DNA from 4 places in the Novosphingobium kalidii genome. Region 3 is predicted to be linked to each of the others. Evidence: predicted binding sites of a transcription regulator. Region 3 holds the regulator's gene; each other region holds the start of a gene.
The links. Region 3 encodes LexA, which represses DNA repair genes until DNA is damaged. Its sites were predicted from a motif close to GTTCCNCNCTTGTTCT; they were not measured.
Positions count from the first base shown of each region.

Region 1: the regulator LexA is predicted to act here: its motif matches at 5,597-5,612, upstream of ABVV53_RS03915 (ATP-dependent helicase).
Region 2: the regulator LexA is predicted to act here: its motif matches at 2,785-2,800, upstream of ABVV53_RS15100 (putative DNA modification/repair radical SAM protein).
Region 4: the regulator LexA is predicted to act here: its motif matches at 4,948-4,963, upstream of ABVV53_RS16700 (ribonucleoside-diphosphate reductase subunit alpha).

Region 1 is NZ_JBEWLY010000008.1:151,309-159,296, reverse strand. Features, by position in the region: gene ABVV53_RS03930 (FAD-binding oxidoreductase) at 1-825, opposite strand, end outside; gene ABVV53_RS03925 (hypothetical protein) at 966-1,580, shown strand; gene ABVV53_RS03920 (DEAD/DEAH box helicase) at 1,747-3,135, shown strand; gene ABVV53_RS03915 (ATP-dependent helicase) at 3,293-5,593, opposite strand; gene rsmD (16S rRNA (guanine(966)-N(2))-methyltransferase RsmD) at 6,431-6,976, opposite strand; gene ABVV53_RS03905 (pseudouridine synthase) at 6,973-7,884, opposite strand; gene ABVV53_RS03900 (AmpG family muropeptide MFS transporter) at 7,980-7,988, shown strand, end outside.
Region 2 is NZ_JBEWLY010000023.1:259,583-267,570, reverse strand. Features, by position in the region: gene ABVV53_RS15110 (HWE histidine kinase domain-containing protein) at 1-1,657, shown strand, start outside; gene ABVV53_RS15105 (DNA topoisomerase IB) at 1,676-2,674, opposite strand; gene ABVV53_RS15100 (putative DNA modification/repair radical SAM protein) at 2,804-4,042, shown strand; gene ABVV53_RS15095 (hemerythrin domain-containing protein) at 4,108-4,590, shown strand; gene ABVV53_RS15090 (UdgX family uracil-DNA binding protein) at 4,610-6,001, shown strand; gene ABVV53_RS15085 (pyridoxamine 5'-phosphate oxidase family protein) at 6,105-6,569, shown strand; gene ABVV53_RS15080 (ATP-dependent DNA helicase) at 6,648-7,988, shown strand, end outside.
Region 3 is NZ_JBEWLY010000023.1:67,765-75,752, forward strand. Features, by position in the region: gene ABVV53_RS14180 (ComEC/Rec2 family competence protein) at 1-2,062, shown strand, start outside; gene lexA (transcriptional repressor LexA) at 2,067-2,750, opposite strand; gene ABVV53_RS14190 (molybdopterin molybdotransferase MoeA) at 2,820-4,040, opposite strand; gene moaC (cyclic pyranopterin monophosphate synthase MoaC) at 4,037-4,516, opposite strand; gene trpC (indole-3-glycerol phosphate synthase TrpC) at 4,688-5,476, opposite strand; gene trpD (anthranilate phosphoribosyltransferase) at 5,481-6,458, opposite strand; gene ABVV53_RS14210 (anthranilate synthase component II) at 6,458-7,042, opposite strand; gene ABVV53_RS14215 (phosphodiester glycosidase family protein) at 7,039-7,821, opposite strand; gene ABVV53_RS14220 (anthranilate synthase component I family protein) at 7,818-7,988, opposite strand, start outside.
Region 4 is NZ_JBEWLY010000027.1:75,503-83,490, forward strand. Features, by position in the region: gene ABVV53_RS16685 (PQQ-dependent dehydrogenase, methanol/ethanol family) at 1-1,426, shown strand, start outside; gene ABVV53_RS16690 (hypothetical protein) at 1,442-1,606, opposite strand; gene ABVV53_RS16695 (DUF4126 family protein) at 1,668-2,735, opposite strand; gene ABVV53_RS16700 (ribonucleoside-diphosphate reductase subunit alpha) at 2,869-4,755, opposite strand; gene ABVV53_RS16705 (GlsB/YeaQ/YmgE family stress response membrane protein) at 5,424-5,666, shown strand; gene nadB (L-aspartate oxidase) at 5,693-7,294, opposite strand; gene ABVV53_RS16715 (ABC transporter ATP-binding protein) at 7,390-7,988, opposite strand, start outside.

The DNA of each region.
Region 1 (7,988 bases), on a different contig from region 3:
GGGCGCCCGCGCTGCGGGCACATGGTCAAGGACAGCCTCAAGGCTCGCCTGCGGCAGAACCTCGAATCCCTCGAGAGATTCGCCTGCAACATCCTCACAATGCAGCAGCAGAGCGCGCGCCGCCTGGATGGAGGGTACTCCGGCCCAGATCACCACGCGCTCGGCTATGGCCGGCACCAGCTTCAGCGTGGCCGCGGTGACGATGCCCAGAGTGCCTTCCGAGCCGATCAGCAACTGCTTCAGATCGAAACCGCGGTTGTCCTTCTTGAGCGGGACGAGTGTCGAAAACACTTGGCCATCCGCCAGGACTGCTTCCAAGCCAAGCACGAGCGCGCGCATGGAACCATGCCGCAGCACCTGGGTGCCGCCAGCGTTGGTGGAGATCAGGCCGCCAACTGTAGCGGAGCCCTTGCCGCCCAAAGTCAGAGGAAAGCGCAGGCCCTTTTCAGCAGCAGCTTCGTGGAGCGTCTGTAGAATGACGCCGGCTTCACAAGTGACTTTCCGGCCCTCTAAGTCAATCTCCCGGATACCGTTCATCCGTCGCAGCGACAGCAGTATCGCTTCCCCACTGCGGTCCGGCGTCGCCCCTCCGGCCATCCCGCTGTTTCCGCCCTGCGGCACGATAGGAATGCGATGCTCGGCGCAAAGCCGCACAAGCGCGGATAGTTCGGCCGTACTGGCGGGCGAGGCCATTGCCCGCGCGCGCCCTTGGAACCTTCCTCGCCAATCCGTCAGCCAGGGTTCCACGAGATCTGCATCGCAAGTGATGCCGCGCGGGCCCAAGCTGGCAAGGGCGGCATCGAAGAATGTCTGCTGTCCAGTCATGAGGCTATCTATGACATCGTAAAGCCCGTGTGCCTACCGGCAGGAGACCGAAGTCTCGTGAGCCGCCACGTGACTTCAGGCAAGATGTTGGAGTTTAAGGCAAGATGTTGGAGTTAAGGGGCGGTTCAAGTTCTAAGCCTATGTCGGGCGTGCTGCTTTCCAAGCATCCGGGACGTGCCAGACAGATGATCTTCGCCGCTGCCTTGCTTTCCCCCTGGCTGCTGTTTTTCTCAGCAAACGGGCATGAGAGAGAGTCGCTCCAGGACCGTGCCGGCAGTTTGGCCGAGTCTGTTCCCAAGGAGCTCACCCACGGCCCCTATCCGACCGGGGTATTGAAATCCGTTCCCTCCTTCCAGCCGGAGAGCGCGTGGCAGGTTCACATAGAGCGACGCTTGATCATCCGGGTTGCGCCCCGGGCACTTCTGCCGGCTCCACAAGATGTCGTCGCGGTGATGCCACAGCGCCCTGCGATGCCCCGTTTCACTGAGCGCAAGATCGGTAAGTGCCTGCCGGTCTCTGGCATTCTTGGGGTCGAACCAAGCGGAGCCAGCAGTCTTGTCCTGCACATGCGCGACCGTCGCTTGATCAGCGCTGAGCTTGCCAAGAGCTGCCTTTCCCGCTCGTTCTACTCCGGGTTCTATCTTTCGCGCAGTCCTGACGGGATGGTCTGCGTTAATCGCGATACCCTGCATTCGCGTAGTGGCACGGCGTGCAAACTGTCCCGGATCCGGCGACTGGTCCCGGACGAGGACTAAACAGCTTTTTTGCGCTGGTGGACAGGGCTAAACGGGCGGAAAAACTTGACTTTGCTGCCTTGTAAGGCTTAGGGCGCGGCAAGCGTGTGCCGCAGCCGCGCAGCATCGGCGCGTGCCGGTGCGGCCTGCTCGCACGGAAGCAAACTTTCCGGAAAACCCTAAGCCTATGAACTTTGCCGATCTCGGCCTTTCAGACAAGTTGCTGCAAGCGGTCGAGGAGGCCGGTTACACAACGCCAACTCCGATCCAGGAGCAGGCAATTCCGCAGGTCCACATGATGCGCGATCTGATCGCCATCGCTCAGACCGGTACCGGAAAGACGGCCAGCTTTGTCTTGCCGATGATCGACATTCTCGCCAGTGGCCGCCGTCGCGCGCTCATGCCGCGCTCGCTAATTCTCGAGCCCACGCGTGAGCTTGCAGCGCAAGTTGCTGAGAACTTCGAAAATTACGGCAAGAACCACGATCTGAAGATGGCGCTGCTGATTGGCGGCGTGCAAATGGGTGACCAGGTAAAGGCGCTGACGGAAGGCGTCGATGTTCTGATCGCCACTCCCGGCAGGCTGATGGACTTGTTCGAGCGGGGCAAGATCCTGCTTACGGGTTGCTCACTGCTGGTGATCGATGAAGCAGACCGCATGCTCGACATGGGCTTTATCCCCGATATCGAGAATATCTGCACCAAGCTGCCGCCGAACCGTCAGACTCTGCTGTTCTCCGCAACAATGCCGCCGCCGATCAAGAAGCTGGCGGATCGGTTCTTGACCAACCCCAAGTACATCGAAGTCGCGCGACCCGCGACCGCCAACACGAACATCGTTCAGCACAAAGTAGCCGTGCAGACCCGCAAGAAGCGCGAGGTCCTGCGCCACCTGCTGCAGACCGATGACGTGACCACCGCCATTATCTTCTGCAATCGCAAGACGACTGTTCGGGAGCTCAACAAGAGCCTGCTAGGCCACGGCTTCTCGAGCGGTGAGATCCACGGCGACATGGACCAGCCTGCGCGTCAGGCGGAGTTGCAGCGGTTCAAGGATGGCGTGATCAACATTCTCGTCGCATCGGACGTCGCCGCTCGCGGCCTTGACGTGAAGGGCGTGAGCCACGTCTTTAACTTCGACACCCCCTGGCACCCTGACGACTATGTTCACCGGATCGGGCGCACCGGTCGCGCTGGTGCGACAGGGCGCGCGTTTACCTTCGTGACTCCCGAGGACGCGGAGGCGATCCAGAACGTGGAGAAGCTGACGGGCGGAAAAATCCCGCTTTTCAATGCCGAACGCGCGGACGACGCTCCGAGCGAGAAGCCGCAGCGGGCGAAGCGTGAGCGTTCCCGCGGGGAGCGGCCTGCTCGTAAGCCGCGCAAGGAAGCGCCAGTCGGACAGGACGCTGAAGAGCGCCTCGTCCATCAAGGCGCCGAAATCCCAGCGAATGAGCTAAAGCCGGAGCGGCAGGAGCGCCGGCCGCGTGGTGCGCAGGAAGGGCAAGCTGACCTGCCGAACGAAGGCTGGAATGGCCCCGTTCCCGAATTCCTGCACGTCTCTGCTCTTTCCTGACGCGATACGGCAAGCCGGACCGGCCGCGCCGCTTTACCTTACGGCATAGACTGGCCGGATGAACTCCAAAGCAGATCATCCGCGGAGCGGTCGGCGCCGTGTGTCCGGAGCCGTGTGTGCGGAAGGCTGACGTTCTGCGGGTACAGAACGTCTCGGGTTAGTCAGCCAGTTTGACGAAGCTGTCTATCACTCGCTTGCGTCCTGCCTGCTCGAAATCGATCTCCAGCTTGTTGCCCTCTTGAGCAGCCACGACGCCGTAGCCGAACTTATCGTGGAACACACGAGTACCGGTGCCGACATCGCGGCGAGGCTTGGCGGCGAAGCTCGCTGCGGAGCGCGTGGTTTCGACGATACGCTTGGGGGCAGGGCTATACTCCTGCGCGGCCGCCCGCTGCCAGCCGGGACCCCGCGTCATGGTACGAGAAGGCTGAGCCCGCGCGACGTCGGCAAAGGGATCGCCATGCTCAGACCACTGCGCGCGCCACAGCGATGCACCACCGCTCATGGTCGTTTCTTGCACAACGTGATCCGCAGGTAACTCGGCGACAAAGCGAGACGGTATCGAACTGGTCCACTGCCCGTAGATACGGCGGTTCGCCGCGTGGATGATCGTGCAGCGCCGCCGTGCTCGCGTAATCGCAACATATGCGAGGCGCCGCTCCTCCTCCAGACTGGCGAGGCCGCCTTCATCGATGGCCCGTTGTGAGGGGAACACGCCTTCTTCCCAGCCCGGTAGGAACACGTGTTCGAATTCCAGCCCCTTGGCGGCGTGCATCGTCATGATCGTGACCTTCTCGGTCTCGTCCGCAGCCTCGTTGTCCATCACCAGGCTGACATGCTCGAGGAAATCGCCGAGCGTGTCGTACTCCTCCATAGCCCGCGCAAGTTCCGCGAGGTTCTCCAGCCGCCCCGCTGCCTCAGCCGTCTTCTCCGCTTGGAGAGCGTCCGTGTAGCCCGATTCATCCATGACTGTGCGGAGCAGGTCGGCCGGGCTGACAGTGCTCGAAGTGTCGCGCCAACGGGCGAAATCGCGCATCAACGCAAGAAAGGTGTTGCGTGCGCGTGCGGGCAGTTCGTCGCTGTCGGCGATCTCGATGGCGGCTGCGGCGAGGGGTATGCCGCGCCGGCGAGCATGGACGTGGAGCTTCTCCAGCGCTTTTGATCCCAGCCCCCGCTTCGGGGTGTTGTAGATGCGTTCAAATGCAAGGTCGTCGGCAGACTGCGCAATCACGCGCAAATAGCCTAGCGCGTCGCGGATCTCCGCACGCTCGTAGAACCGAAAGCCGCCTACGATCCGATAGTTGAGGCCGATCTGAATGAAGCGGTCTTCAAACTCGCGAGTTTGGTATTGGGCACGCACCAGGATGGCCATTTGGGCGAGAGTGGCGCCCTCGCGCTCCAGCCGCTCGATTTCCTCTCCGATGCGGCGCGCCTCTTCAGGACCGTCCCATACGCCGATCACCCTCACGGGATCGCCGGGGTGTCGCTCAGTCCACAGCGTCTTGCCCAGACGCTCACTGTTCTCGCTAATCAATCCAGAGGCTGCCGCGAGGATCTGGGGAGTGGAGCGATAATTCTGCTCCAGCCGGATCACTTTTGTGCCGGGAAAGTCCTTTTCGAAACGCAGGATGTTGGCGACTTCGGCGCCGCGCCACGAATAGATAGACTGGTCGTCATCGCCCACCACGCAGATGTTCTGCCGTCCCTGCGCCAAGAGCCGCAACCAGAGATACTGCACCTGGTTGGTGTCCTGATACTCGTCCACCATGACGTACTTGAAGCGCTGGCGGTACTGCTCAAGCACCTCGCGGTCCTGGCGCAGGATGTTCAGCATGTGCAGCAACAGATCGCCAAAGTCGCATGCGTTCAGCGCCTTCAGCCGATCTTGATAGAGCTGGTAGAACTTCTGTCCTTTGCCGTTGGCGTAGGCCTCGTTCTCTCCCGCGTCCAAATCTGCCGGATTGAGGCCGCGGTTCTTCCACCGGTCGATGCAGCCGGCAAGCTGCCGTGCCGGCCAGCGTTTCTCATCCAGACCCTCTGCCTGGATGAGCTGCTTGAGGAGGCGAAGTTGATCGTCGGTGTCGATGATCGTGTAGTTGCTTTGAAGCCCAACCAATTCCGCGTGGCGTCGCAGCATCTTGGCAGCGATCGAGTGGAAGGTGCCGAGCCATGGCATCACCTCCACCGCAGGGCCGACCATGTGGCCGACGCGCTCGCGCATTTCGCGAGCGGCTCTGTTGGTGAACGTTACGCACAGGATCTCGGAGGGCCAAGCCAGACGAGCGCGAACGAGGTGCGCAAGTCGAGTCGTAAGCGCGGCCGTCTTCCCAGTGCCGGCCCCCGCCAGCATCAGCACAGGCCCTTCGGTGGTCAGAACCGCCTCTCGTTGAGGAGGGTTCAGACCGTCGATCAGCGGGTCTGAAGAGGCAGCGGAAGCGGGGAAGGTGGGCGCGGTCACGCGTGAACAGCTAGGGAACGGGCCGGCGCTGCGCAAGGCCACTTGGGCGATTCGCGGGAACATCTCTCTCCCTCACACGTCGTTTGAACTCGATCATTGGCACTGGAGATTAACAATGCGCATGTTCCTGCTGAGCGGTGCTGCCGCATTTGCTCTCACGGCGTCGCCGGGCTTTCTTCTGGCGCAAAGCACTGCGGGCACCGGTACTATGCAGCCCACTTCCGACAGCACCGCACCCATGCCGACTCCGGCGCCTACACCGCCGGGCACAATGTCGGCCGGTGCTGCTGCTGGTGGATCTGCGACGAGCATGAGGACCGCAGAGCAAAACTCCGCGTACTCGACGTGGCCTTCCGATCGGCAGAGGGGTTTCGACACTCTGCCTCCAGAACAGCAGGCATACTTCTGGACGCTCCAGCCTCAAGAGCAGGAAGGCTTCTGGGCGCTGACACCAAGCCAGCGCGGTCGAATCTACAACATGTCGCCGGACCAACGAGCGCTGGCGTGGCAGTCAATTATCCAGCAACTTCACGGCATGGTTCCCACGACTCCGCCGGGCCAGGCGAACCCGCCGGGCCGAGGAATCCCCACAGCTGGCGTGCCGAACCCACAGGATGCGAACCAGGCAGCACGCCCGGCAATGCCAGCGGACGAGAGCTACGAAGGGGGGGCCTACAAGGGTGCTCTCACGCCCCCGCCAGCGCCAGCGATGAACAAGGATTATCCGGTCTGCAGCAGGACCGTCCAGGACAGTTGCCGAAACCCGGGCAGCAAATAACGCCCCCCGGAACTGTCAGTATGACGCGAACGAGAGGGAGCTAACGCTTCCTCTCAATCTCAGGTGGCGCGCATCAAGTGGAGCCGAGCCTTGCCGACGTCGCGTACCGCATCGACCGTGTAACCCTTTACGTTTACGTTCTCCGCGCGTGAAGTTTCGAGGCTGACCCAGGCTGAGGGGGATATCCAGCCGAGACGCGTCAGCTTGTCGACCGCGACTGCGCCCGCCCCGGAGTCATACGGCGGATCCAGTAGAACTAGGTCGAGTGGTTCGCTGCGAGCGGTGCCCAGCGACATCACTGACGACGCGCGGACATCGCAACGATCCTGTGCGTGGAGGTTCGCGATATTCCGGCGCAGAGCACGGATCGCACCCGGCTCCTGCTCGACGAAGACACAGTGAGCGGCCCCGCGGGAAAGCGCCTCAAGCCCGAGTGCGCCGGAGCCGGCGAAAAGATCGGCCACCCGCAGGCCTTCGAAGCTGCCTAGCCTGCTGGTGAGCATCGAAAAGAGGGTTTCGCGAGTCCTGTCCGAGGTGGGGCGTGTTGCCTCCCCTTCGGGTGCCACGAGCTTGCGACCGCGCCACTCACCCGCGATGATCCTCATGCTTTTGCCCCCAGCGACTTACGGAATATCTCGATCTGCTTGGGCGGGATCTCAACCGCCGTCCCCTTGGGCAGTTCGTCGAGTGCGAAAGGACCATAGCCGACGCGGATCAGCCGGCTGACTTCCAGGCCAAGATGTTCCAGCACGCGACGTACTTCGCGATTCTTGCCTTCGGTAAGGCTCAGTTCGATCCACTGATTGCGACCGGTCCTGCGCTCCATGTTTGCGTCGATCCGGCCGTACCGCATACCCTCGATCTCGACGCCTTCGATCAGCTCTTCCAGCTGTGCCTGGGTCACCGCACCGAATGCACGGGCGCGATAGGTGCGGGTAACCCTGGTCGCAGGAAGTTCGAGTAACCGCTTGAATTCGCCGTCATTGGTGAGAAGCAGCAAGCCTTCAGTGTTGTAGTCAAGCCGGCCGACCGGCATCACGCGGCCAGCGCCAGGAGGCAGGGCGTTGCGCAGCGCGGTGTAGATCGTCGGACGTCCCGCCGGATCGCGTTCTGCGGTGATCAGGCCTGCGGGCTTATGAAAGGCGAAAAGCCGCGTCGCCTCCGCAGCTTTGACTGGTTGCCCATCAACGCTGACGCCTCGCAAGTCCTTGAGGAGCGTTGCAGGAGTGGTCACGACCTCTTCGCCGATCTTCACCCGTCCATCCACGATCATACGTTCAACCTCGCGGCGGCTGGCGACGCCTGCGCGCGCAAGAAGCTTGGCAATGCGTTCCCCTTCACGCCCGTCTTCTCGCAATGGGTTCGACGTGGTGCGCGCCGGTGCATTCGGGTTTGCGGTAGAGGGGCGCTTCGGGCGCGGCGCAGGAGGCTTGGGGAATGGGCCGCGCGGAGAGGGGGGCGCGCCGCGAGGTGGGCCGCGGCGGCTGCCGGGTTTACGGGGAGGCTGGGACATTCGCCCGCGCATAGCTGTTGATCGTGCAATCATCCAGCCTTCCCATTGCCGAAGCCGGCGTTATGCATGCGCTCTTTACACGGGAAAGGACCGGCGTGGTCGAA
Region 2 (7,988 bases), 190 kb from region 3:
GCTGGATCAGCGCGAGAGCGACTACTCCTACGAAAAGCGCGGCCAGTCGATGCGTCTTCATGACGAGATCATGGCGCGGGTAGCGGGCGGCGATTCGCTGCTCACCGCCTTCGAGGACTTCGCAGACTCTATCGGCAAAGTCATTGCATTCGACGGTATTGTGGGATGGGTTGACGGCCAATTCATGGCTCGTGGCTCCACGCCGACGCAGGCGCAGTTCGAGGGTCTTGCCAGGTTCCTGAACACGGCCGGCGCGAGCACTGTCTGGTCGACCGAAAACCTCTCGACCGTGTATGAGCCCGCCCAGCACTACAGCGACGTGGCGGCGGGGCTCCTCGCTTTACCGGTCTCACGATCACCACGCGACTACATCGTGTTGTTTCGTCGTGAACAGCACCGCGAGGTCTACTGGGCGGGCAATCCGGAGAAGACGATCGATCTGGGGCCTAACGGGCCGCGCTTGACGCCCCGCAAAAGCTTTGATCTCTGGAAGGAAGAGCGGCGGGGCTTTTGTAAGCCGTGGACGGGGGACGAGATATCGGCGGCTGAATCCCTGCGCATCACTCTGCTGGAGGTGGTGCTGCGCCTGGCAGACGCTGCAAATATCGAGCGGGAGCAGGCTAACAAGCAGCAGGACATGCTGATCGCGGAGCTCAACCACCGCGTACGCAACATTTTGAACCTTATCCGTGGCCTGGTCTCGCAGTCCAAGGAGGGCGCCGAGACAATTGACCACTTCGCTGAGATCATCGGCAGCCGCATTCACGCTCTGGCTCGCGCGCACGACCAGGTCACGCAGACGGACTGGTCACCCTCGTCGCTGTACAAACTCATTCGCACTGAGACCGACGCCTACGCCAGCGAGAGCGCAGATCGGGTCACCATCGATGGTCCGGACGCCATGATTGCTCCCGGAGCATTCACAACCCTGGCGCTGGTCGTTCACGAGATGATGACGAACTCGTGCAAGTATGGTGCGCTTTCAGACTCTCGAGGCTCGATCGCCATTACGGTCAGCAGTGGCGATGACCAATCACTCGAAATCCATTGGCGCGAAAGTGGCGGTCCTCCGGTAAAAACGCCGACGCGTCGAGGATTTGGGTCTACAATCATCGAACGCACGATCCCGCACGAGTTGGGTGGTGCCGCGGCGGTCGATTATCCTGCGGATGGGCTTCGCGCGACCTTCCTCATTCCCGGTGAGCACATTGCCGCGTACGATACGCCCATGCCGTCTTCCCATGAGGTACTCACCACAATCTCCGTCGTACGTGACAGTGCACCCGAGCTGTTTTCCGCAACCGCGCTAATCGTCGAGGATAATGTGATCATCGCGATGGAAGCGGAAGACGTCCTGCGCGACTTGGGCTTCAATGATTGTGAGATCGTCGGTTCGGTGAGAGCGGCACGCGCACTTGTCGAGAGCAAGGACATCAGCTTCGCGATGCTGGACGTGAACCTGGGCAAGGAGACCAGCGAGGAGGTAGCTGACCTTCTCTACGGTCGCGGTGTGCCGTTCATCTTCGCGAGTGGTTATGGCGACCGTTCCTTCACTACCAGCCGCTTCGAAGGCGTGCCAGTGATCACCAAGCCCTACACAGAGCGCGACATTCGGGCAGCGATCGCGCGCTTGACCCCTAAACCCACCGTGCAGTGATCCTTCGCGCGGCGCGCGCTAAGCAGCGACAGCCGCGAGGGAGAACGTGTCGAGAAAGTCGATCAGCCCCCGTTCCTCACGGGCGAGCCACTGCGTGCGGCGCGGCAAGAACTTCGGGAGCGCCCGCGCATCTTCGCCGCCCTTGGCCACGGCAACCACCGCTGGATGCACGTAGGACTTTCGGGCGATAGCAGGCGTGTTACCAAGCTTTTCGGAAACTTCCTTCATAAGCTCCTTGAGCGAAATCTGCGGATCTTCCGAAAGCCTCCTAAAGGCGAAGGCACTCGCCGCCCATGTTCGGAAGTGCTTGGCGGTGAAAGCATCCCCCATCGTTTCATGAAGGTAGTCATTCACGTCGTGGCTGTGGACGGGCGTAGGCACACCCTCTTCATCCAGATACTGAAACAGGTGCTGTCCAGGCAGATCCTGCATCTTCCGCACGCATCGCACGAGCTTCGGGTCCTCACAGTCGATTTCGTGCAGCTTTCCGGACTTGCCGCGAAAACGAAGTCGCAGATGGCCGCGGTCGATTTTTGCGTGGCGGTTGCGCAGCGTCGTTGCCCCAAAGCTCTTGTTTGCTTTGGCGTACCGCTCGTTGCCAATGCGGATCGCACCGGTGTCCAGCAGAGCGATCACGGAAGCGATCGCCCGCTCTCGCGACAGCTTGCGTGAGGCCAAGTCCATCGCCACGCGCTTGCGCAACTCCGAGAGACCTCTTCCGAACTGGGGACACAACTCGAACTTCATCGCCTCGCGCTCTTCGCGCCAGTCCGGATGATAGCGGTACTGCTTACGACCCTTCGCGTCATATCCGATCGCGAGGAGGTGGCCATCCGGTTCAGGGCAGAACCAGCAGTTCTCATAAGCGGGAGGAAGAGCGATGCGGTTCAGCCGATCAATCTCGTCCCGGTTCCTGATGCGCTCGCCTTCAGGCGAAAAGTATCCCCACTTACCGCCGCGCATCTTGCGCCGTGTAATTCCAGGTTCGCTGTCATGGACGAAGCGCAGCTTGGCCATTCCTGTTTGGCTTTCTCATCAATGGTTTGCCGTCAACGCACCAGATGCAGCAAAGTTTGCGTACGCCTATTGCCGGCCTGCACCAAAGGGCACTGGCAGGGCTCCATCTGAGAACATATATCGAACATTATGGCCAAACTGACGCTCAAGGAGAAGCTGGAAGTCCTCGCGGACGCCGCCAAATACGATGCGTCATGCGCCTCCTCAGGCACAGCCAAGCGCGACAGCCGCAAAGGTGGGATCGGCTCGACCGAGGGCATGGGCATATGCCACGCCTACGCACCCGACGGACGCTGCATTTCGCTGCTAAAGATATTGCTGACGAACTATTGCCAGTTTGATTGCCACTATTGCATCAATCGGAAGAGCTCGTCCGTCAGACGGGCAGCGTTTACCGTGGCGGAGGTAGTTGATCTTACACTCGGGTTTTACCGGCGAAACTACATCGAAGGGCTGTTCCTCTCCTCCGGTATAATCCGTAGCCCCGACCATACCATGGAGCAGCTGGTAGAAGTGGCCCGAACCCTGCGGGAGGAACACGGCTTCCAAGGGTACATTCACCTAAAGACCATTCCGGATGCCGATCCCGAAATCGTTGCGCAGGCCGGCCTCTGGGCTGACCGGGTTTCCATCAACATCGAGCTTCCGACCACCAATGCGTTGACTCGTCTCGCTCCGGACAAATCAGAACAGCGGATTACCGGTGCCATGGCGGATATGAGCGCGTTGATCACAGAAGCGAAGGATGCAACTCGCCGCTTCAAATCGGCTCCGATTTTCGCTCCTGCTGGACAGTCAACGCAGATGATCGTCGGTGCAGACGCTGCCACCGATGTGCAGATCGTAGACCGGGCGGCGTCGCTCTACCGCGGATACGGGATGCGCCGCGTCTACTATTCGGCATTCTCGCCAATCCCCGATGCCAGCGCGGTGCTGCCTCTGCAACGTCCGCCATTGCTGCGCGAGCACCGGCTCTATCAGTCCGATTGGCTGATGCGGTTCTATGGATATCAGCCGAATGATATTCGCGATGCGGCCGACAACGGGATGCTCGACCTCGAGATCGATCCCAAGCTGGCGTGGGCGCTGAAGTTTCGCGATGTATTTCCCGTCGATGTGAACCGCGCCGAAAAGGAGCGGCTGCTCCGCGTGCCGGGGCTCGGCGTGAAAGCTGTGAAGACGATCCTGACGGCAAGACGGCTTCGTAAACTGCGGCTCGATGACGTTGCGCGACTGACGCAGTCGATATCCAAGGTCCGCCCGTTCATTATCGCTGCCGATTGGCGGCCAACGGCTCTCACCGATCGCGCTGACCTGCGGCGCATCTTGGCCCCGCGAGAAAAGCAGCTTGAACTGTTTGCGGCCTGAGAATCGTTCGCGACAGCAACCCTGCTGAGAGCTGCCGGTTTTCCTCTGCAAGAAGGAGATCGACTATGGCAGACGCACAAATTTTTCAGGATCTGAAAGCCGATCATAATCGGCACCGCGAAATGCTGGAACAGCTTGGTGATACCTCGAGCAAAGGTGACGAGCGTCCGAAGTTGTTCGAAGAACTGCGTAAGGAATTGCAGGCGCACGCCGCAGCAGAAGAGGAATCCTTGTATGCGACCATGCTTGCTTGCCCAGACCTGCGCGACGAGGCACGACACTCGGTTTCAGAGCACAAGGAAGTCGATGATTACCTTGGCGAGCTTCTTCAGCTCGATGTGACTTCTGAAGAATGGCTCACCAAGTTCAAGGAAATGCGCCACCGCTATCTTCATCACATCGATGAAGAGGAAGAGGAGATGTTCCCAGAAGCCGCGAAGACGCTGAGTGACGAAGCCGAGAACCGGTTGGCCCGCGTCTTCGAAGATCGCAAGCCGAAAGAGCTTCAGATAGCGGAAGAAGAAAAGCCGGGTGACGAACGCGAATAGCCTTCACTCGCAAGACACGATGCGCGCCCCGCCGGCGCGCGTCGTCCGGCTGGAGAGCGAGGATGACTGGGAAGGCTGGCGCGACGCAGCGCGTCGTTTCCTCGCTGCCCGCGTAGAGCCCGACCGCATCGTCTGGCACGTGGGCGAAAGCGCCGATGACCTGTTCGCAGATGGCGACAGCGGGCTTCCTCCGTCGCCCCAGTTGGAGTTGCGAGTTGCCCGCAGCTTCCCGGACTTGGCGCAGAGCGCGCTGCTGCATTCCGATCCAGAGCGGTTTGCCTTAATTTACAAGCTGCTTTGGCAGATCACGGAGCATCCGGGGCTGCTTGCAGACCACGCGGATCCACTTGTGCGGCGGGTTGAGCTGATGGCGAAAGCCGTGCGCCGAGATATCCATAAGATGCAGGCCTTTTTACGCTTTCGCGAAGTGGAGGAAGGCGAAGACACGAAGCGCTTCGTGGCCTGGTTCGAACCAGAGCACCACATTGTTCGCGCAAATGCCGGGTTCTTCTTGCGGCGCTTCGCCAACATGTCGTGGTCGATTCTCACCCCAGAAATCACCATCCATTGGGATGGCCAGACGCTTCGCGAAGGGCCCGGCGCAGATCGCTCCATGGCCCCGCGCGAAGACGCGCTGGAGGACATGTGGAAGGCCTATTACGCCGCGATCTTCAACCCGGCTCGGCTGAAGGTGGGGGCGATGACACGTGAGATGCCCCGCAAGTACTGGAAAAACATGCCAGAGGCACAACTCATCGCACCGCTGATCGCGGGAGCCCAAGCTAGAGAGGCCCACATGGTCGCACAGCACGTCCCCTCCGCCGCGCGCGCGACGACCTTGCGTGCTCTTGCCGAAGAAGCCCAGGGTTGCCGCCGCTGCCCCTTGTGGAAAGGGACCAATGGCTGCGTTTTCGGAGAAGGCCCGGCCAGCGCCCGACTGATGATTGTCGGCGAGCAACCCGGGGACGAGGAAGATAAGGTGCACCGCCCCTTTGTCGGTCCCGCCGGGGGCGTGCTCGACCGTGCGCTGGGTGAAGCCGGGATCGAGCGTGGAGACGTGTACCTCACGAATGCGGTCAAGCACTTCAAGTATGTGATGCGCGGAAAACGGCGGTTGCACCAGAAGCCCGACGCATCGGAAATCGAGGCGTGTCGCTGGTGGCTCGATCAGGAGATGAACCTGGCCCGCCCTCGCGCGACGGTGATGCTCGGCGCTACCGCCGTGCGGGGAGTGACAGGAAAGCCTGGCACGATCGGCAAGATGCGCGGCTCGCCTCTTAGCCTCCCGCATGGAGCGGGCATCGTCACATGGCACCCCTCATACATCCTGCGGTTGCCTGATCGAGACGCTGCAGAGAATGCGTTCTCCGCCCTTGTGGAGGACCTGCGCCGCGCGGTGCAGCATACCTAGCTCAGCTGACGACATGCACTCTGCCCTTAAGAACAGGGAACGCGGGCAAGCCCCCCGCGTTGATTCCCTCGAACCAGGCAATATGCCGCGAGGAGGAAGAATCATGGACCACGACACCCGCGAGACGTTCTGGAAAGCCTTTGACGACAGTCCATTCATCATGATGAAGCTGGACGGCTCCAACGAACACTCCGAGCCAATGACAGCGCAGCTCGACAAGGACGCCCATCACGCGATCTGGTTCTTCCTGGCCCGCGACAATCGCATCGCTCAAGGTGGCGCAGCCACCGGCCATGTGGCGACCAAGGGACATGATGTTTTCGCGTCCTTGAAGGGCGTGCTGGTCCCGGAGACCGATCCATCTGTGCGCGAGAAGCAGTGGAATACGGTTGTGGAAAGCTGGTTTCCCAATGGAAAGAACGATCCCAACGTTCTGATGCTGCGCTTTGACATCCGGGATTCCGAGGTCTGGATCTCTGATCTTTCGCTGAAAGGGAAGTTCAAGATGTTTACCGGGCAGCCCGTCAAGCCAAGCGAGGCCGGCGAACACGAGACCGGGCCCGTCTAACCGGAGGAGGCTCCGCATAGCATTATGCGGAGCCTCGCTTGTTTACTTTTCGTTCCACGCTCCCCATCGTGGTAGCTCATGGACGTACTTGCCCTCCCCGCGTTTCATGCGAGTCATGCCGGATCCTGGTTGCGCGATGCAGCCGGGACTACCCGGACCGTTGGTAAGGGCGAGGCAGTGACGGCCGTTGCCGACACTCCCCATCTCATCCTCAATGCACCTCTTGTAGCCACGCGGCTGGGCTACCCGGACTTATCCGGGCTCGACGTGCTGGAACTGTTTGCTTTCGTGCATCCGGCTCGCTTCGTGGTGCCCACGGCCAAGGGGCTCGCTTATGCTCTGGGTCTTGAAGAGCCTGGGGACGACGCTCAGGTGCCACGCCTGCTGCAGGAAGCGGCGGGGACGCTTCTGGCAACCTGTGCGACTCCGGAGTGGGCGGAGCGCGAGGGAGCCTGGAGCGCTCTGCAGTCCCTCACGCGCCTGCGATGGACGTGGGCGGCGCCCCTCACCAACCGAATTGCTCGTCCCGAGCACGCGGAGCGCTGGCTTTTCGCCAAGTTGCCTGAGTGGGACGATGCAGGCGAGCAGCCCCAGCCAAAGCAAGTCACCATAGATGAGGCAGAGACCCTCACACGGCTGCAACGACTGACCGGCGCAAGCGCTGAACAGCGCACCAGCCAGCGTGACTACGCCATGCGGGCTGCGGGCGCGTTCTCCCCCCGCCGCAAGCCAGGCGAGCCGCACTTGCTGCTGGCACAGGCGGGGACGGGAATTGGCAAGACGCTCGGCTATCTGGCACCGGCCTCCCTTTGGAGCGAGCTTTCGGGCGGGACCGTATGGGTTTCCACGTTCACGAAGGCACTTCAGCGCCAGCTCCGGCAAGAGAGCCGCCGTGCCTGGCCCGAACGGCGCGCCGACGGCTCGCAACCCGTGGTCGTACGCAAAGGGCGCGAGAACTACTTGTGTCTGCTTAACCTGGAGGATGCGCTGCAAGGCGGCTTCGCTGGCCGAGCCGCCATCCTGGCCCATCTCGTCGCACGCTGGGCGGCCTATACACAAGATGGAGACATGATCGGCGGAGACTTGCCGGGTTGGCTAGGTACGCTCTTCCGCCAGCGTGGAATAACAGCCCTCACTGATCGGCGAGGCGAGTGCGTCTATGCTGGCTGTCCTCATTACCGGAAATGCTTCATCGAACGCTCCTCACGGGCGAGCGCCGGTGCAGACCTCGTCATCGGCAACCATGCTCTGGTAATGGTGAACGCTGCCCGCGGCCGGGATCATGCCGCGCGCCCGACGCGGATCGTGTTCGACGAAGGGCACCATGTATTCGATGCGGCCGATTCCACGTTCGCCGCTGCTCTGACCGGCGCTGAGACAATCGAATTGCGGCGTTGGGTGATCGGACCTGAGAAAACC
Region 3 (7,988 bases):
CGGTGCGGGCATCGCGGTCTGGTTCGCATTGCCGGCCCCCGGTTACTGGCTGGCGCTTATGGTTGCGTGCGGAGGGCTGTCTGCCGGGTTCGCTGCCGCTCTGGGCTCCTACGGGCGTTATCCCTATCTGCGGCTAAGCGGGATTGTCGTGCCTCTGGTGGTCGCAGCCGGCTGCGGTTCGGTATGGGCCCGCTCGCACTTTGTTGGCGCGGCCCCCATTGCCGCACCGGGGGTGGCGACTCTGACGGGGACAGTGCTCGCCGTGGAAACCCAGCCAGCTCAGGCCCGCAGCCGGCTTGTACTTGCCACGCGTGAGCCGGGTGGCGAACGCGCCATTCGCGTCCGGATCAATCTGGCCGACGCAATTGGGAGCGCCGATGGCCTCCATGCCGGTCAGGTGGTGCGGTTCCGCGCCCGGTTGATGCCGCCCGCGCCCCCGATGCTGCCGGGCGCCTACAACTTCGCACGTACCGCTTGGTTCAAGGGGCTGGCCGCGACGGGCACAGCACTCGAAGCGCCGAAGATCGTGGACGAGGGCGGTGCCGCGCCTTGGCTGGGTAGCGCGAGCCGGAGAATTTCCAGCCATATTCGGGAGCAACTGGAGCACCGGCAGGCCGGCATCGCAGCAGCGCTCGCCACCGGCGATGTGGGCGGGATCGTCGGAGCCGACGCACAGGCGATGCGGGACGCGGGCCTCGCGCACCTGCTCTCGATCAGCGGACTTCACGTCAGCGCGGTAATCGGCGCGGTCTACTTCGTCAGCCTCCGGCTTCTGGCGCTGTGGCCGTGGTTGGCCTTGCGAGTACGGCTACCGGTCGTGGGCGCAGGTTTCGGCGCCTTTGCGGGTGTTGGCTACACCCTGCTGACCGGCGCTCAGGTGCCGACGGTGCGCTCGTGCATCGGCGCACTGCTTGTGTTGATGGCGCTTGCGCTCGGGCGCGAGCCCTTGTCGCTGCGTATGCTGGCCGTGGCGGCGTTTCTCGTCATGTTGCTCTGGCCCGAGGCCGTTGCCGGTCCCAGCTTCCAGATGAGCTTCGCCGCTGTGCTTGCGATTATAGCCTTGTCAGGCGCCGGGCCGGTCCGCCGGTTCCTGACACCACGAGAGGAGGGCTTGGGTGTCCGGGCGCTGAGACACCTCGCGCTCGTGTTGCTGACTGGCTTCGTGATCGAGTTCGCTCTGATGCCGATCGGCCTTTATCACTTCCACCGGGCGGGGATCTACGGCGCCTTCGCCAATGTGGTCGCGATCCCGCTCACCACGCTGGTGATCATGCCCTCGGTTCTATGCGGCTTGCTGCTTGATCTAGTGAGCATGGGAGCGCCAGCCTGGTGGATAGCGGGCCATGCGATCGCCGGGTTGAATGGTCTTGCGCACTGGGTAGCCAGCCGGCCCGGCGCCGTGACGGTCATCCCTGCGATGGCGGGAACGGCGTTTGCTCTGTTCATTGGCGGCGGCCTCTGGTTCGGTCTGTGGTCCGGTAAAGTGCGCTGGTTCGGCTTGGCACCGGCGGTGCTTGGGGCTGTGCTTGTAGCCACGGCTCGGCCGCCGGACCTGCTCATCTCGGGCGACGGCCGCCACGTGGGCTTGCTGTCGAAGGAGGCGGACGCTCTGTTCGTCCTTCGCCCCAGCCGCAGCGATTTTGTTAGGGACAATCTGGTTGAGATCGCAGGCATGAGCGGCACACCGACGTCTCTAGTCAGCCTTCCTGGCGCGGACTGTAATCGTGACACCTGTGTCATAACCTTGACGCGCGGCGAGCGAGATTGGCAGCTCCTGCTGACGCGAAGCCGCGATGCCGTGCCGGAACGCGCCCTGGCCGCCGCTTGCGAGCGTGTGGACCTGGTGATCTCCGACCGCTGGCTACCGCGGAGTTGCCGGCCCCGGTGGCTCAAGGTCGATCGCAGGCTTCTCCAGCACACGGGCGGTCTCGCCATCGATCTTGCAAACGCCCGCGTTAGCAGCGTCGCGGACAGCGAAGGTCGGCACGGGTGGTGGCGAGGGGCCGAGGACAGACAGCCCTCGCGCCCCGCGGTAAGCGCTTCTGCTTCAGCTGCGCCCTAATCGATCAGTGATAGCGGCGCAGCAATCCTGCAAGCTTGCCTTGCACCTCGATCTCTCCTGGCGAGTAGACCTGCGCCTCGTAAGCCGCGTTAGCGGGATCGAGCCGCACCATGCCATCCTCGCGACGCAAGTACTTGAGGGTGGCTTCCTCGCCCCGAACAAGCGCCACGACGATCTCGCCATCACGCGCAGTGCTGGTGCGCTTCACCAACGCGAAGTCGCCATCCAGAATGCCCGCCTCGATCATGGAGTCGCCGGAGACTTCAAGCGCATAGTGCTCGCCTGAGCCCAGGAGCGCTGCCGGAACAGAAAGCGATGCCTGGCCTTCCAGTGCCTCGATCGGAACGCCTGCGGCGATGCGTCCGTGAAGCGGGATCTCGATCACGTCATTGGCTGGAGAGGGAACGGGCGGCTGCGCGCGAGGCGCTTCATTGCTGTTGGCGGCACGCTTGGCCGCGGTGCGAGGTGCTGCGTTCTCAGGCTCTTTGAGGACCTCAAGCGCTCGGGCGCGGTTCGGCAGCCGGCGAATGAAGCCGCGTTCTTCCAGCGCGGAGATCAAGCGATGCACGCCCGACTTGGACTTCAGGTCCAGCGCCTCCTTCATCTCCTCGAAGCTGGGGGAGATGCCGGTTTCTTCCAGGCGGGCCTGGATGAAACGGAGCAATTCGTGCTGCTTGCGCGTCAACATGTTCGGCGCCTCCTCAGGCGTTCTTGTCGTGAACAATTAGCGAACAAGTAAGCAACAAGAAGTCGCCCGTCAAGCAATTCCGCCATTCTCGATCCAGAACGCGTCGACGTCTTCGCCGGCGAGAGCCTCGGGTGCATTCGCGGTCCGGTCGATCAGCACGTTGCTCGCCGCGAGGGATGCCAATGCACTGCTGTCCTGAATGGATTGCGCACAGACGACTTCGCCGTCCCAAGTGGCCCGCACGAAACAACGCCGCCCACCATTGCTGGGCAGCGGAGCCCCGAGCCTTAGTCTCAGCGTGCGAGGGAGAGGGCGAGCGGCGCCGAGCAGCGCCCGCAGCAGCGGCAGCATGAACAAGTAAGCGGTCACGTGGCTTGAGACTGGATTTCCCGGGAGGCCAAGAATGATCTGCCGTTTGCCGCCATGCTCACGCGTGGCGACAATGATGGGCTTGCCCGGCTTGATCGCCACGCGCCAGAACCCGAGCTTTGCACCCCAAGCCTCGAGCGCCGGCTTCACCAAGTCGTGATCGCCGACCGATGCACCACCACTGGTGACGATCACGTCTGCATCCGCGCCTTGGGAGAGCGCTTCCGCAAGCGCCTCCATCGAATCGGGCACGGGGCCAACGCGTTGAACCTCGCAAGGCAGCGCCCGAGCCATGGCGGCAAGCATGGCGGCGTTGCTTGCGGGGATCTGATGCTCCAAGCAGACCTCTGGGTCAGAGGCGAGCTCGTCTCCGCTGTCCATAACCAGCACGGACGGCGCACGGCGCACCGGCAAGTGCCGGTGCCCGGCACTGATTGCCAGTGCCAGTTGTGCAGGGCCAAGTCGCGTGCCGATCGGCAGCACTTCATCACCGTCGCGGAAATCCAGGCCGCAAGGACGGATGTGCTTGTGCGCTGGCGACGGCGGCTCGCCCGTCAGTGTCAGCCGATCCTGATCTCGCGCGAGATCTTCCTGCAGGATGACGCAAGCGGCGTCCGCCGGAAGGCGCGCACCGGTCGACATCCGCACCGCTTGGCCCGAACTGATGGTCCCCTCGAAGGGGTGGCCTGCGGCACTCTCTCCGACGACTTGCCAAGGCCCGGTAAGATCGCCCTCGGACACGGCGTAGCCATCCATGGCAGAGAGCGCTGCAGGAGGCTGCGTGCGCCGGGCCCGCAGCGGCTCGGCGAGATAGCGGCCAAGCGCACCGTCGATATCGACTCGCTCGATCTGCAGCGGTTCGACGAGGGCGAGAAGGCGAGCCTGCGCCTCTTCCAGCTGGAGCGGTGGTTCGCGCATCATGCCTCGTCCGCCCGCCAGTGGCCGGACTTGCCGCCGCGCTTCTCGATCAGGCGCACGTCCTCGATCACCATCGCCTTGTCGAGCGCTTTTGCCATGTCGTAAATGGTGACCAGCGCGATGGCTGTGGCGGTGACCGCCTCCATCTCGACTCCGGTCTTGCCCGTGAGCGAAGCGGTGGCGGTGGCGCGAACGGCGTCCCCCTCGAAAGCAAAGTCGACGTTAACCGCGTCGATCACCAGGGGATGACACATCGGGATCAGATCTCCGGTGCGCTTTGCGGCCATGATGCCGGCGATCCGTGCCGTGCCGAGCACATCACCTTTCGGCGCATTCCCTGCTCGGATGGCTGCGAGCGCCTCGGGGCTCATGCGGACGCGGCCGGAGGCGACGGCGAGCCGCTGGGTCTCGGCCTTGGCGCCGACGTCGACCATGCGGGCCGTGCCTTCGGCGTCGATGTGGGAAAGGGATTTGCTCATGCGGCGCAGGTTGCCGCAATTGCCGGTGTCCTGGAAAGGAAAATCCCGCGCTTTCTGGAGTGGTGAGCGAATGGTTCCGAGACGTGCTGCTGAAATTGGGCCATCACGCCGTCATGCCAGAGCCGATCGTTGTAGGACAGAGAGACAAGCTCTCTGCGGATGCGCCGAGGATCAGGCGAAGAGGAGGGCCCGCGTCGCCTGTTCCACGTCGGGCTGGCGCATGAGGCTTTCCCCCACAAGGAACGTGCGCGCTCCGCAAGCGGAAAGGCGCTGAAGATCCGCGTGCGAGTTGATGCCGCTTTCGCTGACCAGGAGCGTGCCCTCAGGCGCGAGGGGAGCAAGCCGCTCGGTAACCGCAAGATCGGTTACGAAGCGTTTGAGGTCGCGATTGTTCACGCCGATCAGGCGTGATTTCAGGCGGCTCGCGCGTGCCATCTCATCTTCGTTGTGAACCTCGACGAGCACGTCCATGCCACGCTCAAGCGCGGCAGCCTCAATCTCGACCATCTGATTGTCATCGAGCGCGGCGACGATGATCAGGATCGCGTCGGCACCGATTGCACGTGCTTCGGCGACTTGCCAGGGATCGACCATGAAGTCCTTGCGCAGGACAGGCAGATCGCAGGCAGCCCGCGCATCCATCAGGAAGTCTTCGTGGCCTTGGAAATAAGGTGCATCGGTGAGCACGGACAGGCAGGCCGCGCCACCCAGTTGATACGCCAGCGCGTGCTCACCGGGACGGAAGTCGGCTCGGATCAACCCCTTGGACGGCGACGCTTTCTTGATTTCAGCAATCAGCGCGAACCCATGCGCGGCTTTTGCTTCCAGGGCCTTGCGGAAGCCTCGTGGAGGCGTCTGCTCGCTGGCGCGGGCGTCGAGGTCCGCTTCCGTGGCGTCGCCCTTGCGAGCGACGACTTCCTCGCGCTTTGTAGCGCAGATTTCTATGAGCTTGTCGGACATCTCGTTACTTCGAAGTGGCCGCGATCCAGCAGTCGAGCAGGGCCTTGGCAAGGCCCTTGTCGATCACTTCGGCGGCTTCCTCGGCACCATCGCGCAAGTCGCTGGCTTCTCCAGCAAGGACGAGCGCAGCGGCGGAGTTGAGCAGGACGGCATCACGATATGCCCCCAGATCGCCGCTCAGCAGGCGGCGCAGGGCAGCCGCGTTGTAGTTCGCGTCACCGCCACGCAGCGCATCGAGCGGATGCGTCGGGAGGCCGGCGTCGGCAGGCGTGATCCGCTCAGGAACGTTACCGCAGTTGATTGTGGCGACAACGCTGGGGCCGTCGATCGAAAGCTCGTCCAGGCCTTCCTCGCCGCCCACGACCATTGCCGCTCCGCAGCCGACCATTGCCATCGCATCGCGATAGATCGGGACGTAGACCGGATTCGCCACTCCCACGAGTTGGCGCGTGACGCGGCCGGGATTGCACATCGGGCCGGTCAGATTGAAGATCGTGCGCTTGCCGATGGCCTTGCGGACCGGAGCGAGGTGAGCCAGCGCGGGATGATGCTTCTGCGCGAACAGGAACGCAATGCCGATATCGGCCAGCGTCTCTTCCGCGAGGTCGCTGGCGCGGGTGAGATCGAGCCCGAGCGCTTCCAGTGTATCGGCGCCACCTGCCTTCGACGATGCGGCACGGTTGCCATGCTTGGCGACCGGCACGCCGCAGGCTGCGACGACGATGGCCACGGCTGTGGAGACGTTGAGGCTGTGCTGGCCATCACCACCCGTGCCGCAAACGTCGATGGCATTTGCCGGCGCGGCCACCGGGATCATCCGGGCGCGCATGGCAAGGACGGCGCCAGCGATATCCTCAGCGGTTTCCCCGCGGTTGGACATGGCGAGGAGCGCCTCGGTGACTTGCTCGTCGCTCATCTCGCCGTCGAGCATGCGCCCAAACAGCGCCTCGGTTTCGGCGATGGTGGGGGGCATAACGGTCATCATGCCGGCAGGCGCGTCTCGACGCCGCAGAGCTTGAGGAAGTTCGCCAGCATATCGTGGCCGTGTTCGGTGGCGATGCTCTCCGGGTGGAATTGGACGCCGTGGATCGGCAAGCTCGCGTGGCGAAAGCCCATGACGTGGCCATCGTCCGACCTGGCGTTGACCTGCAGCGCTTCGGGAATGTCGTCGACGATCAGCGAGTGATAGCGCGTGGCGGTGAAAGGTGCGGGAAGTCCGGCAAACACGCCGCTGCTGTCGTGGCTGACGGGCGAGGTTTTGCCATGCATCAGCCCGCCGCGCACGACTTTGCCTCCGAAGTACTGCCCGATCGACTGGTGTCCCAGGCATACGCCGAGCAACGGCTTGCCCGCGTCCGCGGCAGCGCCGACAAGGTCAAGGCTGATGCCCGCCTCGTTGGGTGTGCAGGGGCCGGGTGAAATGAGGAAGCCTTGTGCCCCGCTCGACAGCGCTTGCTCTGCGGAGAGCGCATCGTTGCGTACAACCTCGACCTCAGCGCCCAGTTCCATGAGGTAGTGGACAAGGTTCCAGGTGAAGCTGTCATAGTTGTCGATGACGAGGATCATGGCTTTGCCTTGTGCCTTTTCTCGACGACGATCAAGGGGCCGAGCGGTGGGCCGCCATCCACCCGACCGGTGTTCGGGTCCCATAAGGACGATACGCTGCCGTCGAGGAACAGGGCGTTGGGCGTGTTCAGTTCATCGCGGAAGTAGCGCGCGAACTTGCCGAAAGAGATCGGCGCCTCGCTGATGACGAAATGGGCGCGCCCATGCTTGTCGACACCGACTCCATTGCGCAGCTTGCGCGAGGGGCCGTCCGCGTCAAACCGGGGGTGGAGCTTGCCGTCGATCACCAGCATCGGACCGGACTGCGTTCCGAACTCCGGCCGCTTCTTGACATGCGCGGCGAAGTCGTCGCTGGCACGCACCGCCCACTTACCATCGGAGCCATAGAACACGCCGTTCGGCTGTAAGTGGAAGTTGCCCCAGCCTTCGTTGCGGTTCAACGTGTGGCGGCGGTTGCTGTCCTCGACATAGTAGCCGATCGGCATGCCATCGGCATCGAACATGCCGCCGTTCACGGCGAATGCGACTCGGCTCGCCTTTTCACCCATTCCGACCGCCAGTTCCGACAAGCTGCGGTAAGGGCTTCCGTCTTCTGGGCCGAGTACCACGCGAACCGTATGCTGCGCCGGATCCGCGATGCAATGCGTGAGCGGAGTGTCTTCGAACGTGGCGCTGGAGCAGGGCGGTGGAGGGGGGGCTTCCTGTGCGGAGGCCGTGTCTCGTGCGCGGTCACAAGCGGCGAGCGCGAGCGCCGCCAGCGCGGAAAGAAGAATCCTCACTGGCCGAAGCCCGGCTCTCCCGCAACGCGGACCGCCTCGCGGGCGGCAGCAAAGAGGGCGCCTGACTTGGCCTCGCACTCGCGCTGCTCATATGCCGGGTCACTGTCCGCCACGATGCCGGCTCCAGCCTGCACGTGAAGCACGCCATCCTTGAGAACGCCGGTACG
Region 4 (7,988 bases), on a different contig from region 3:
CGAGATGGACGGCAAGGAACGCAAAGTTCTGATGCAGGCTCCCAAGAACGGTTTCTTCTACGTTCTGGACCGTGCGACCGGCGAGTTCATTTCAGCCGAGAAGATTGCCAAAGTGACTTGGGCCGAACGGATCGACAGCAAGACCGGGCGGCCCATTGAGAATCCAGGCATCCGCTACCAGGGCAAGCCCGGCCTGTTCGAAATGTGGCCCGGCCCCACCGGGGCCCATTCGTGGATGCCCCAAGCCTACAGCCCACAAACCGGCCTCGTCTACGTTCCCACGATGGAGATGCCGGCCCTCATCGGCGAAGGTCAGGAGGGCGGCGGCGAAATCGCTGCCGGCATGGGCGTCACTCTTATTCCTGAGGTCGAACTGCCGGGCGGACACAAAAGCTATCTCAAGGCTTGGAACCCCGCCACGCAGTCCGAAGCCTGGAAAGTGGAGCTTCCGGGAACCTGGCCGGGGGGCGTGATGACGACAGCGGGCGGGCTGGTCTTCCAAGGCCAGATCGACGGCAAGTTCGTCGCGCGCGACGCGAAGACGGGCAAGAAACTGTGGTCGTTCAAGACGGAAAGCCCGATCGTGGGGGCGCCGATCTCCTACCGGGTGAACGGCAGACAATACATCACCGTGATCACCGGCTCGGGCGGTCAGGGTGCAGGGATGCAGACGCTGGGCAATCAGGCGTACCGCACCGACTACCGCCTGCCCCGTCGCGTCCTCACCTTCGCTCTCGACGGTACCGACATAATACCACCGTTTGAGATGCCTGAGCGGGCGCCTCCAGCTGATCCTGACTACCAACCCGATGCGGCGCGTGCGCAGGCAGGTTTCATGCTGTTCGCCACGCGCTCTTGCCTGGTTTGCCATGGTTGGAACGCAGTGGGCGGCGGCGCAGCGCCTGACTTGCGCTACTCACCCACCATCACCGACGCGGCCACCTTCCGTACGATCGTGAAGGAAGGCGGGCTCAAGATGAACGGCATGCCGCCCTTCCCGCAATTCACCGACAAGAAGCTGGAGGACTTACGCTTCTATCTGCGCACGCGGGCGCAGCAGGCTCCTGCCGAGCACAAGGCCTACATGGAGCGGCTGCAGGAGGCGAAGGCAAGCAACGCCAAGCCCCAAGACTTCGCGGGCAAATGGAACATCGTCATCCAGTCGCCGATGGGCCCTCAGAAAGCGGTGATGGATTTGAAGGTTGATGGCAACATCGTGACCGGCAAGGTCACTGCGGACCAGGGAAGCGTCGACCTTGCCGGAGGGGTTGCCAACGGACGCGCCAAACTTGAGGGCAAGGCGGCCACGCCGATGCCGATCACGATCAAATACGACGTGACCGTGAGGGACGGGAAACTCACAGGCGAGAACTTAAACGGCCCCTTTGGCACGTTCCCGATAAGCGGCACACGCCACGGGACATAGCCCTGCGCGTGCGCCTTAACGGCGGAAGCGGACCAAGGCGCGCAGCTTGCGCCACTTCCGGAAAGCGAAGCCTCCTCCCACCACAGCGCCGCCCATGGCCAGAAGCTTGGCCAGCGCGATGAACGTCCCGCTCAGCGCCCCGATGGTCACGCCCCAAAACAGTTGCGAGAGGATTGCCATGACCGTGCCCATTCGCGCTAAATCGCGATCCGGAGCTGGAAGATCAAGGCTTTACTTGGCCTCAGGCAGCGAGCGCAAGATCTGCCAGGCTCCGGCGCTGGTTCTCCCGCAGCGCCGCATAGCCCGCTATCGCTGCCGAACCGAGCAGCGCAAGCGCATCCTCGGCGAAGGCTACAGGCTTGTCGCGGCCCAGCGCCCTAGCGAGAACCGCGCGCGCACGGTAGCTGACATAGCTGCCCGCCAAGGCTCCAGCGGCACCAAGGCCTGCCGCAAGCAAAGCCCTGCCCGGCCGGGCTGCAGCGGCCCCAGATAACGCGCCGCTCAGCACACGTCCTGCAAGTGCCGAAGGCGCGATCCGGTCAGGTATCGCAGGCTGTTTATCCGCAATGTATTCGCCGACAGCAGCGGCACTCATGATGGCGCCGGTCCATTTGGAAGTAAGGAAGGAAAGACGGGTCTCCTCCAACCCGAGACCGGCGCCTGCTGCAGCCAGGCTCACCGCAGCAGGAGGAGTGAAGGTGCGTTGCCCGCTCGCAAACCCCAGGAGAATGGGAACGGAGATATCCTCCATCGTTACGCCGGAGCTCTCCTGCACGGCTGGCTTGCGGCTACGCAGGGCCTTGCGGACCGCTTCCGTGACAAACCCGAAGACCAGATGCGAGGCGTAGCCGTAAAGATGTGTGCGGATGGTGTAATGCCACGAAGGACGCGCGAACCCCGCCAGCGGCACGGCAATCTGGTCGATCAGCGTTGCACAGGTAAACCCGAAGGCGAGGCCGCGCCACCGCGCGACACCAGGAGCGGCTTCGGCAAGGGCGCCGTAGCCCGCACCCGCGAGGGTGCCGACAACGTAGTGCACGGCCGCGCCGCCGGCCTTGCTCTCTGCCTTGCGCAACCGTGCTCCGCCGACAAGGCGCACGAGCGCCTGCGCCGCTTGCTCGGTCGCCGGCGGCGTCGACCCGGAGGGCTGGAACAGCGCAGCCGCATAGGTCTGAAATCCTTCCATCACTGCGGCCCCGGCCAAACCGGCCAAGGCTCCCGCAGCAGCGCCGCCCGCGATGTCAACCGCAGTGTCTACGGGCGGACGCGTCGGCGTGAGGGTTTCCCCGTTACTGTTTTCAAGAAGCATGTGCTCGTCCCTGTCCTGTCACGCCGATGGCCGTTCAGGACAAGGACGAACAAGAAGGGGCGCAAGTTCCCTTGTCGCGCTGCTAAGCACGTGGGTCGCACTTCCACTGCGTTCAACCGCAGCGACCAATCCCTCACTGGCAAGCGAGACACTCGTCGTAGTCGGTGGTCTCTCCCAGTTCGAACTTGGGTGCCTCAGGCGTGTTGTCAGCCTCCACGCCGCCGGCAAAACCGGCGCGCTGCACCGACTTCGAGCGTAGATAATAGAGCGATTTGATGCCCTTCTCCCAAGCCTGGAAGTGCAGCATCATCAGGTCCCACTTGTCGACATCGGCAGGGATAAACAAGTTCAGCGACTGCGCCTGATCGATGTAGGGCGTGCGGTCGGCGGCAAACTCCAGCAGCCAGCGCTGGTCGATCTCGAAGCTCGTCTTGTAGACCGCCTTTTCCTCGGGGCTGAGGAAATCGAGATGCTGGACCGAACCGCTGTGCTCCAGGATCGAGTTCCACACGTTGTTGGAATCCTTCGACTTCGAAGCCAGCAGCTTTTCCAGGTATGGGTTCTTCACCACGAAGCTGCCGGAGAGCGTCTTGTGGGTGTAGATGTTCGCCGGGATCGGCTCGATGCAGGCCGACGTGCCGCCGCAGATGATCGAGATCGACGCGGTGGGCGCGATCGCCATCTTGCAGCTGAAGCGCTCCATCACGCCCACATCCGCCGCGTCAGGGCACGGACCCCGCTCCTTGGCCAGCAGCATCGAGGCCTCGTTGGCCTTCTGGTTGACGTACTGGAACATCTGCATGTTCAGCGCCTTGGCCATCGCGCTTTCGAAGGCGATGCCCTTCTTCTGCAGATAGGAGTGAAAGCCCATCACGCCCATGCCGACCGAACGCTCCCGCGCGGCGGAATATTTTGCGCGCGCCATCTCATCCGGTGCGCGGTCGATATAGTCCTGCAGCACATTATCGAGGAAACGCAGCACGTCTTCGACGAAGCACTTTTCGCCCTTCCACTCTTCCCAGGTCTCCAGGTTGAGCGAAGAAAGGCAGCATACCGCCGTACGATCTTTGCCGAGGTGATCGCGGCCGGTGGGCAGCGTGATCTCGGAGCACAAGTTCGACGTCGAAACCTTGAGACCAAGCTCGCGGTGATGGCGCGGCATCATGCGGTTCACCGTGTCGGAGAACACGATGTAGGGCTCACCCGTGGCAAGCCGCGTTTCGACCAGCTTCTGGAACAGCGCGCGAGCATCGACCTTGCCGCGAACTGAGCCGTCCTTGGGACTGCGCAAGGCGAACTCGGCGCCGTCACGCACGGCATCCATGAACTCGTCGGTCAGCAGAACGCCATGGTGGAGGTTGAGCGCCTTGCGGTTGAAGTCGCCCGAGGGTTTGCGAATCTCGAGGAACTCCTCGATCTCCGGATGCGAGACATCAAGATAGCAAGCGGCCGAACCGCGACGCAGCGAACCCTGCGAAATCGCCAGCGTCAGCGAATCCATCACGCGCACGAAGGGAATGATGCCGCTGGTCTTGCCATTCAGACCCACTGGCTCGCCGATGCCGCGCACGCTGCCCCAGTAAGTGCCGATGCCGCCGCCCCGGCTTGCCAGCCAGACGTTCTCGTTCCAGGTGGCAACGATGCCTTCCAGGCTATCGTCGACCGAGTTCAGATAGCATGAGATCGGCAAGCCCCGGCCAGTGCCGCCGTTGGACAGCACCGGCGTGGCCGGCATGAACCATAGCTTCGAAATATAATCGTAGAGCCGCTGCGCATGATCCTGGTCGTCGGCGTAAGCGTCCGCCACGCGGGCGAAGAGATCCTGGTACTTTTCGCCCGGCAACAGGTAGCGATCGTCCAGCGTTTCCTTGCCGAAGTCCGTCAGCAGCGCATCGCGGCTATCGTCAGTGACGACGGTGAAGCGGCGGGCGTGAATCGTCTTGGAGTTGCTTTGTGTCGTGGGCGCCGCCTCAACGGGACCCCCGACGAGGTCAGCGGTGGCGATATCGGTCTTGTCCATTTCGATAGCCGGGCCTGGACCCGCCTCCTTGTTATTGTTTGCCACCGAAGTTTCGAATTGACTGTCGACGCCGGGCTGCTCCACATCTGTGCTCCCGAGCTGCCCTTCGCTGACGTTCCTGAAATCCACGTTGCGTCCCCCGTCCGCATATCTTCGGTTCGATTCGACGAGCAAGTGACGCCTAGCAGAATGAGCACAAAACAGGAACACTCGCTTCGCTCAGCACCGTTAGCACTGCACACACTCGCGCCCGCTCCGCCAACCGTGGGTTTCCCCGCTGCGGTATGACTGAAGCTAGGTCTTGAGGCGGTCTCTTCAACCGGCCACTACCTATAGTGTGCGCTTTTGCCGTTTCGGCGCAAGAGGCTCCCCAACCTAACAGTGCCATGGCTCCCGCGCAGCTTAGCCATGCCGAGCTGGCCGCGACGCGTGGGAAGTCCTTGGCCGACGCAAATCGCAAGAGGCAAACGCCCACTAAGGCGGAAATCTTTTTCCACATTCTTGGTGGCTGAAACGAGTCAGGAATGAGGTGAACGACAGTCGCGGTTCAAGTGCGTCACCACGGACGATGCCTCCGGTGTCCTCCCCCTAGACGACGGCGCCGGAACGCTTGCCAGGCGTCTCCCCGCCGTGCAGGCTGCGGACCGCCAGCGAGAGGATATTTACGCATGATCAACGTCATCACCGCCATTATCAGCGGCCTGATCATCGGTGTCCTCGCCCGGTTCTTCTATCCGGGGTCGGTCCACATGGGCTGGATCGCCACGATTCTTCTCGGGATCGGGGGCTCTGTGATCGCTGGCCTCGTCACCAGCCGCGGCAGCGCTGATTTCAATCGCGCCGGCTGCCTTGCCTCGGTGATCGGCGCAATCGTGCTGATCTTCATCGGCCGGATGCTCGGCATCGGCTAAAACCGTAGCGCGTTGCTCCTCGTCCGTTAGGGGACAAGGAGCGTATCGACGGCCTCTGCCAGCGTTTCGGGGTAGTCCAGCGTGTAGTGCAGCCCCCGGCTCTCGTGGCGTCTCAGTGCTGAGCGCACGATAAGGTCAGCGCTCTGCAGGAGGTTGCGCAGTTCGACCAAGTCGGTCGAGACGCGGAAGTGGCGGTAGTATTCCTCCACTTCGTCGTTGAGCAGCTTGATGCGATGCTGCGCGCGTTCAAGCCGCTTCGTGGTCCGCACGATGCCCACGTAATTCCACATGAAACGCCGGATCTCGGTCCAGTTCTGTTTGATGACGACTTCCTCATCGGAATCGGTCACCCGGCTAGCGTCCCAAGGCCGCACGGGAGGCGGGGCATCAAAGCGGTCCCAATGCGCAAGGATGTGCGCAGCGGCCGCTTCACCGAAGACGAAGCACTCGAGCAGCGAATTGGACGCGAGGCGATTGGCCCCGTGCAGCCCGCTCTCGGTGCACTCACCGGCGGCATAGAGGCCGGGCAAGTCGGTGCGTCCGTTAAGGTCGATCAGAATGCCGCCGCAGGTATAGTGCTGTGCGGGCACCACCGGGATCGGTTCACGGGTCATGTCGATGCCAAGACCCAGCAGCTTCTCGTGAATGGTCGGGAAGTGCTCGCGCACGAACTCTGGCGGCTGATGACTAATGTCGAGGTGAACGTAGTCCAGGCCGAAGCGCTTGATCTGGTCGTCGATGGCGCGCGCGACAATGTCCCGCGGCGCCAGTTCCCCACGCGAATCGTAGTCTGGCATGAAGCGATGGCCCGTGACGGGATGCTTCAGATGCCCGCCTTCGCCTCGCACCGCCTCGGTGATGAGGAAGTTCTTGACCTCCAGATTGTAAAGGCAGGTCGGGTGGAACTGCATCATCTCCATGTTGGAGACCCGCGCCCCGGCACGCCAGGCCATCGCGATACCGTCACCCGTGGCGCCGCGCGGTGCGGTGCTGAATTGGTATACGCGCCCTGCGCCGCCGGTCGCGAGGATCGTCGCGCGCGCGGTATGCGCCTCCACCTGCCCGGTCGCCTGATCGAGAGCATAGACGCCCCAGACGCGGCCGGAGCCGGAGTAGCGCTGCTCATGCCGTCCGGTGATGAGGTCGATGCAGGCGCGGCCCGGCAGCAGCGTGATATTCGGGTTGGCTTGTGCTGCGCGCATCAGCGCTTTCTGCACCGCCTGCCCGGTGGCATCGTCGACATGGACGATCCGCCGGTGCGAGTGGCCACCCTCCCGGGTGAGGTGCAACACGTCGCCCTCGGTGTTGAAGGGAACGCCGAGTTCGACCAGCCGCTCAATTGCAAAGGGTGCTCGCTCGATCACGAACTCCACGGTCTGGAGCCGGTTGAGGCCAGCACCCGCCACCATGGTATCGTTGATATGTTCCTCAAAGGTATCGCCCGCATCGAGCACTGCAGCAATGCCGCCTTGCGCCCATGCGGTAGAGCCGCCGGCCAGCTCGCCCTTGGCGACGACCAGCACCTTCAGCTTCTCCCCAAGCGCCAGCGCTGCAGTCAGCCCGGCCGCGCCGGAACCGACGATGATCACGTCGTGCTGCGGCTTCTCGCCCCGTTTCAGGTCATCCATATCGCTTCCTTGCAGCCAACGCAGGCGCTCGGCAACAGTTAGCAATGGGCTTCATGCCCTTCAGGGCAGCATCGGACGCGCTAAGCGCGGCAGCATCAGGCGCCTTGGTTCGCGCTCGTGAGACTGACGAAAACGTCTTCGAGATCGGCTTCGCGCGTCGTCACGTCAACAATGGTGAACCCTTGCGCCTGAACGACCGAGAGGACCTGCCCGGCAGTGCTACGATCCTTGTCATAGGTGATCGCGATCGTACGCTCGCCGGTTTTCTCGCTCTTGATGAAAGCGGCATCGACGGGCAGCTGGCCGAGATCACGATCCAGCGTCAGTTCCACCACTTTCTCCCGCGCCATGCCGACCAGTTCGCGCGTGGGCTTGTTGGCGATGCACTCGCCATGGTTGATGATCGCGATGCGGTCGCACAGCTGCTCGGCTTCCTCGAGATAGTGCGTGGTGAGGACGATGGTGACGCCCTCCCGGTTCATCTCCGTCACCAATTCCCACAACTGCCGCCGCAATTCCACGTCGACACCAGCCGTCGGCTCATCGAGCACCAGTACCGGCGGCTGGTGGACAAGGGCCTTGGCGATCAGCAATCGCCGCTTCATCCCGCCTGACAGCGTGCGCGAGTAGGCATCTCTCTTGTCAGCGAGGTGCACGGCGCGCAGCAGTTCTTCCGAGCGCCGCAAGTGCTTGG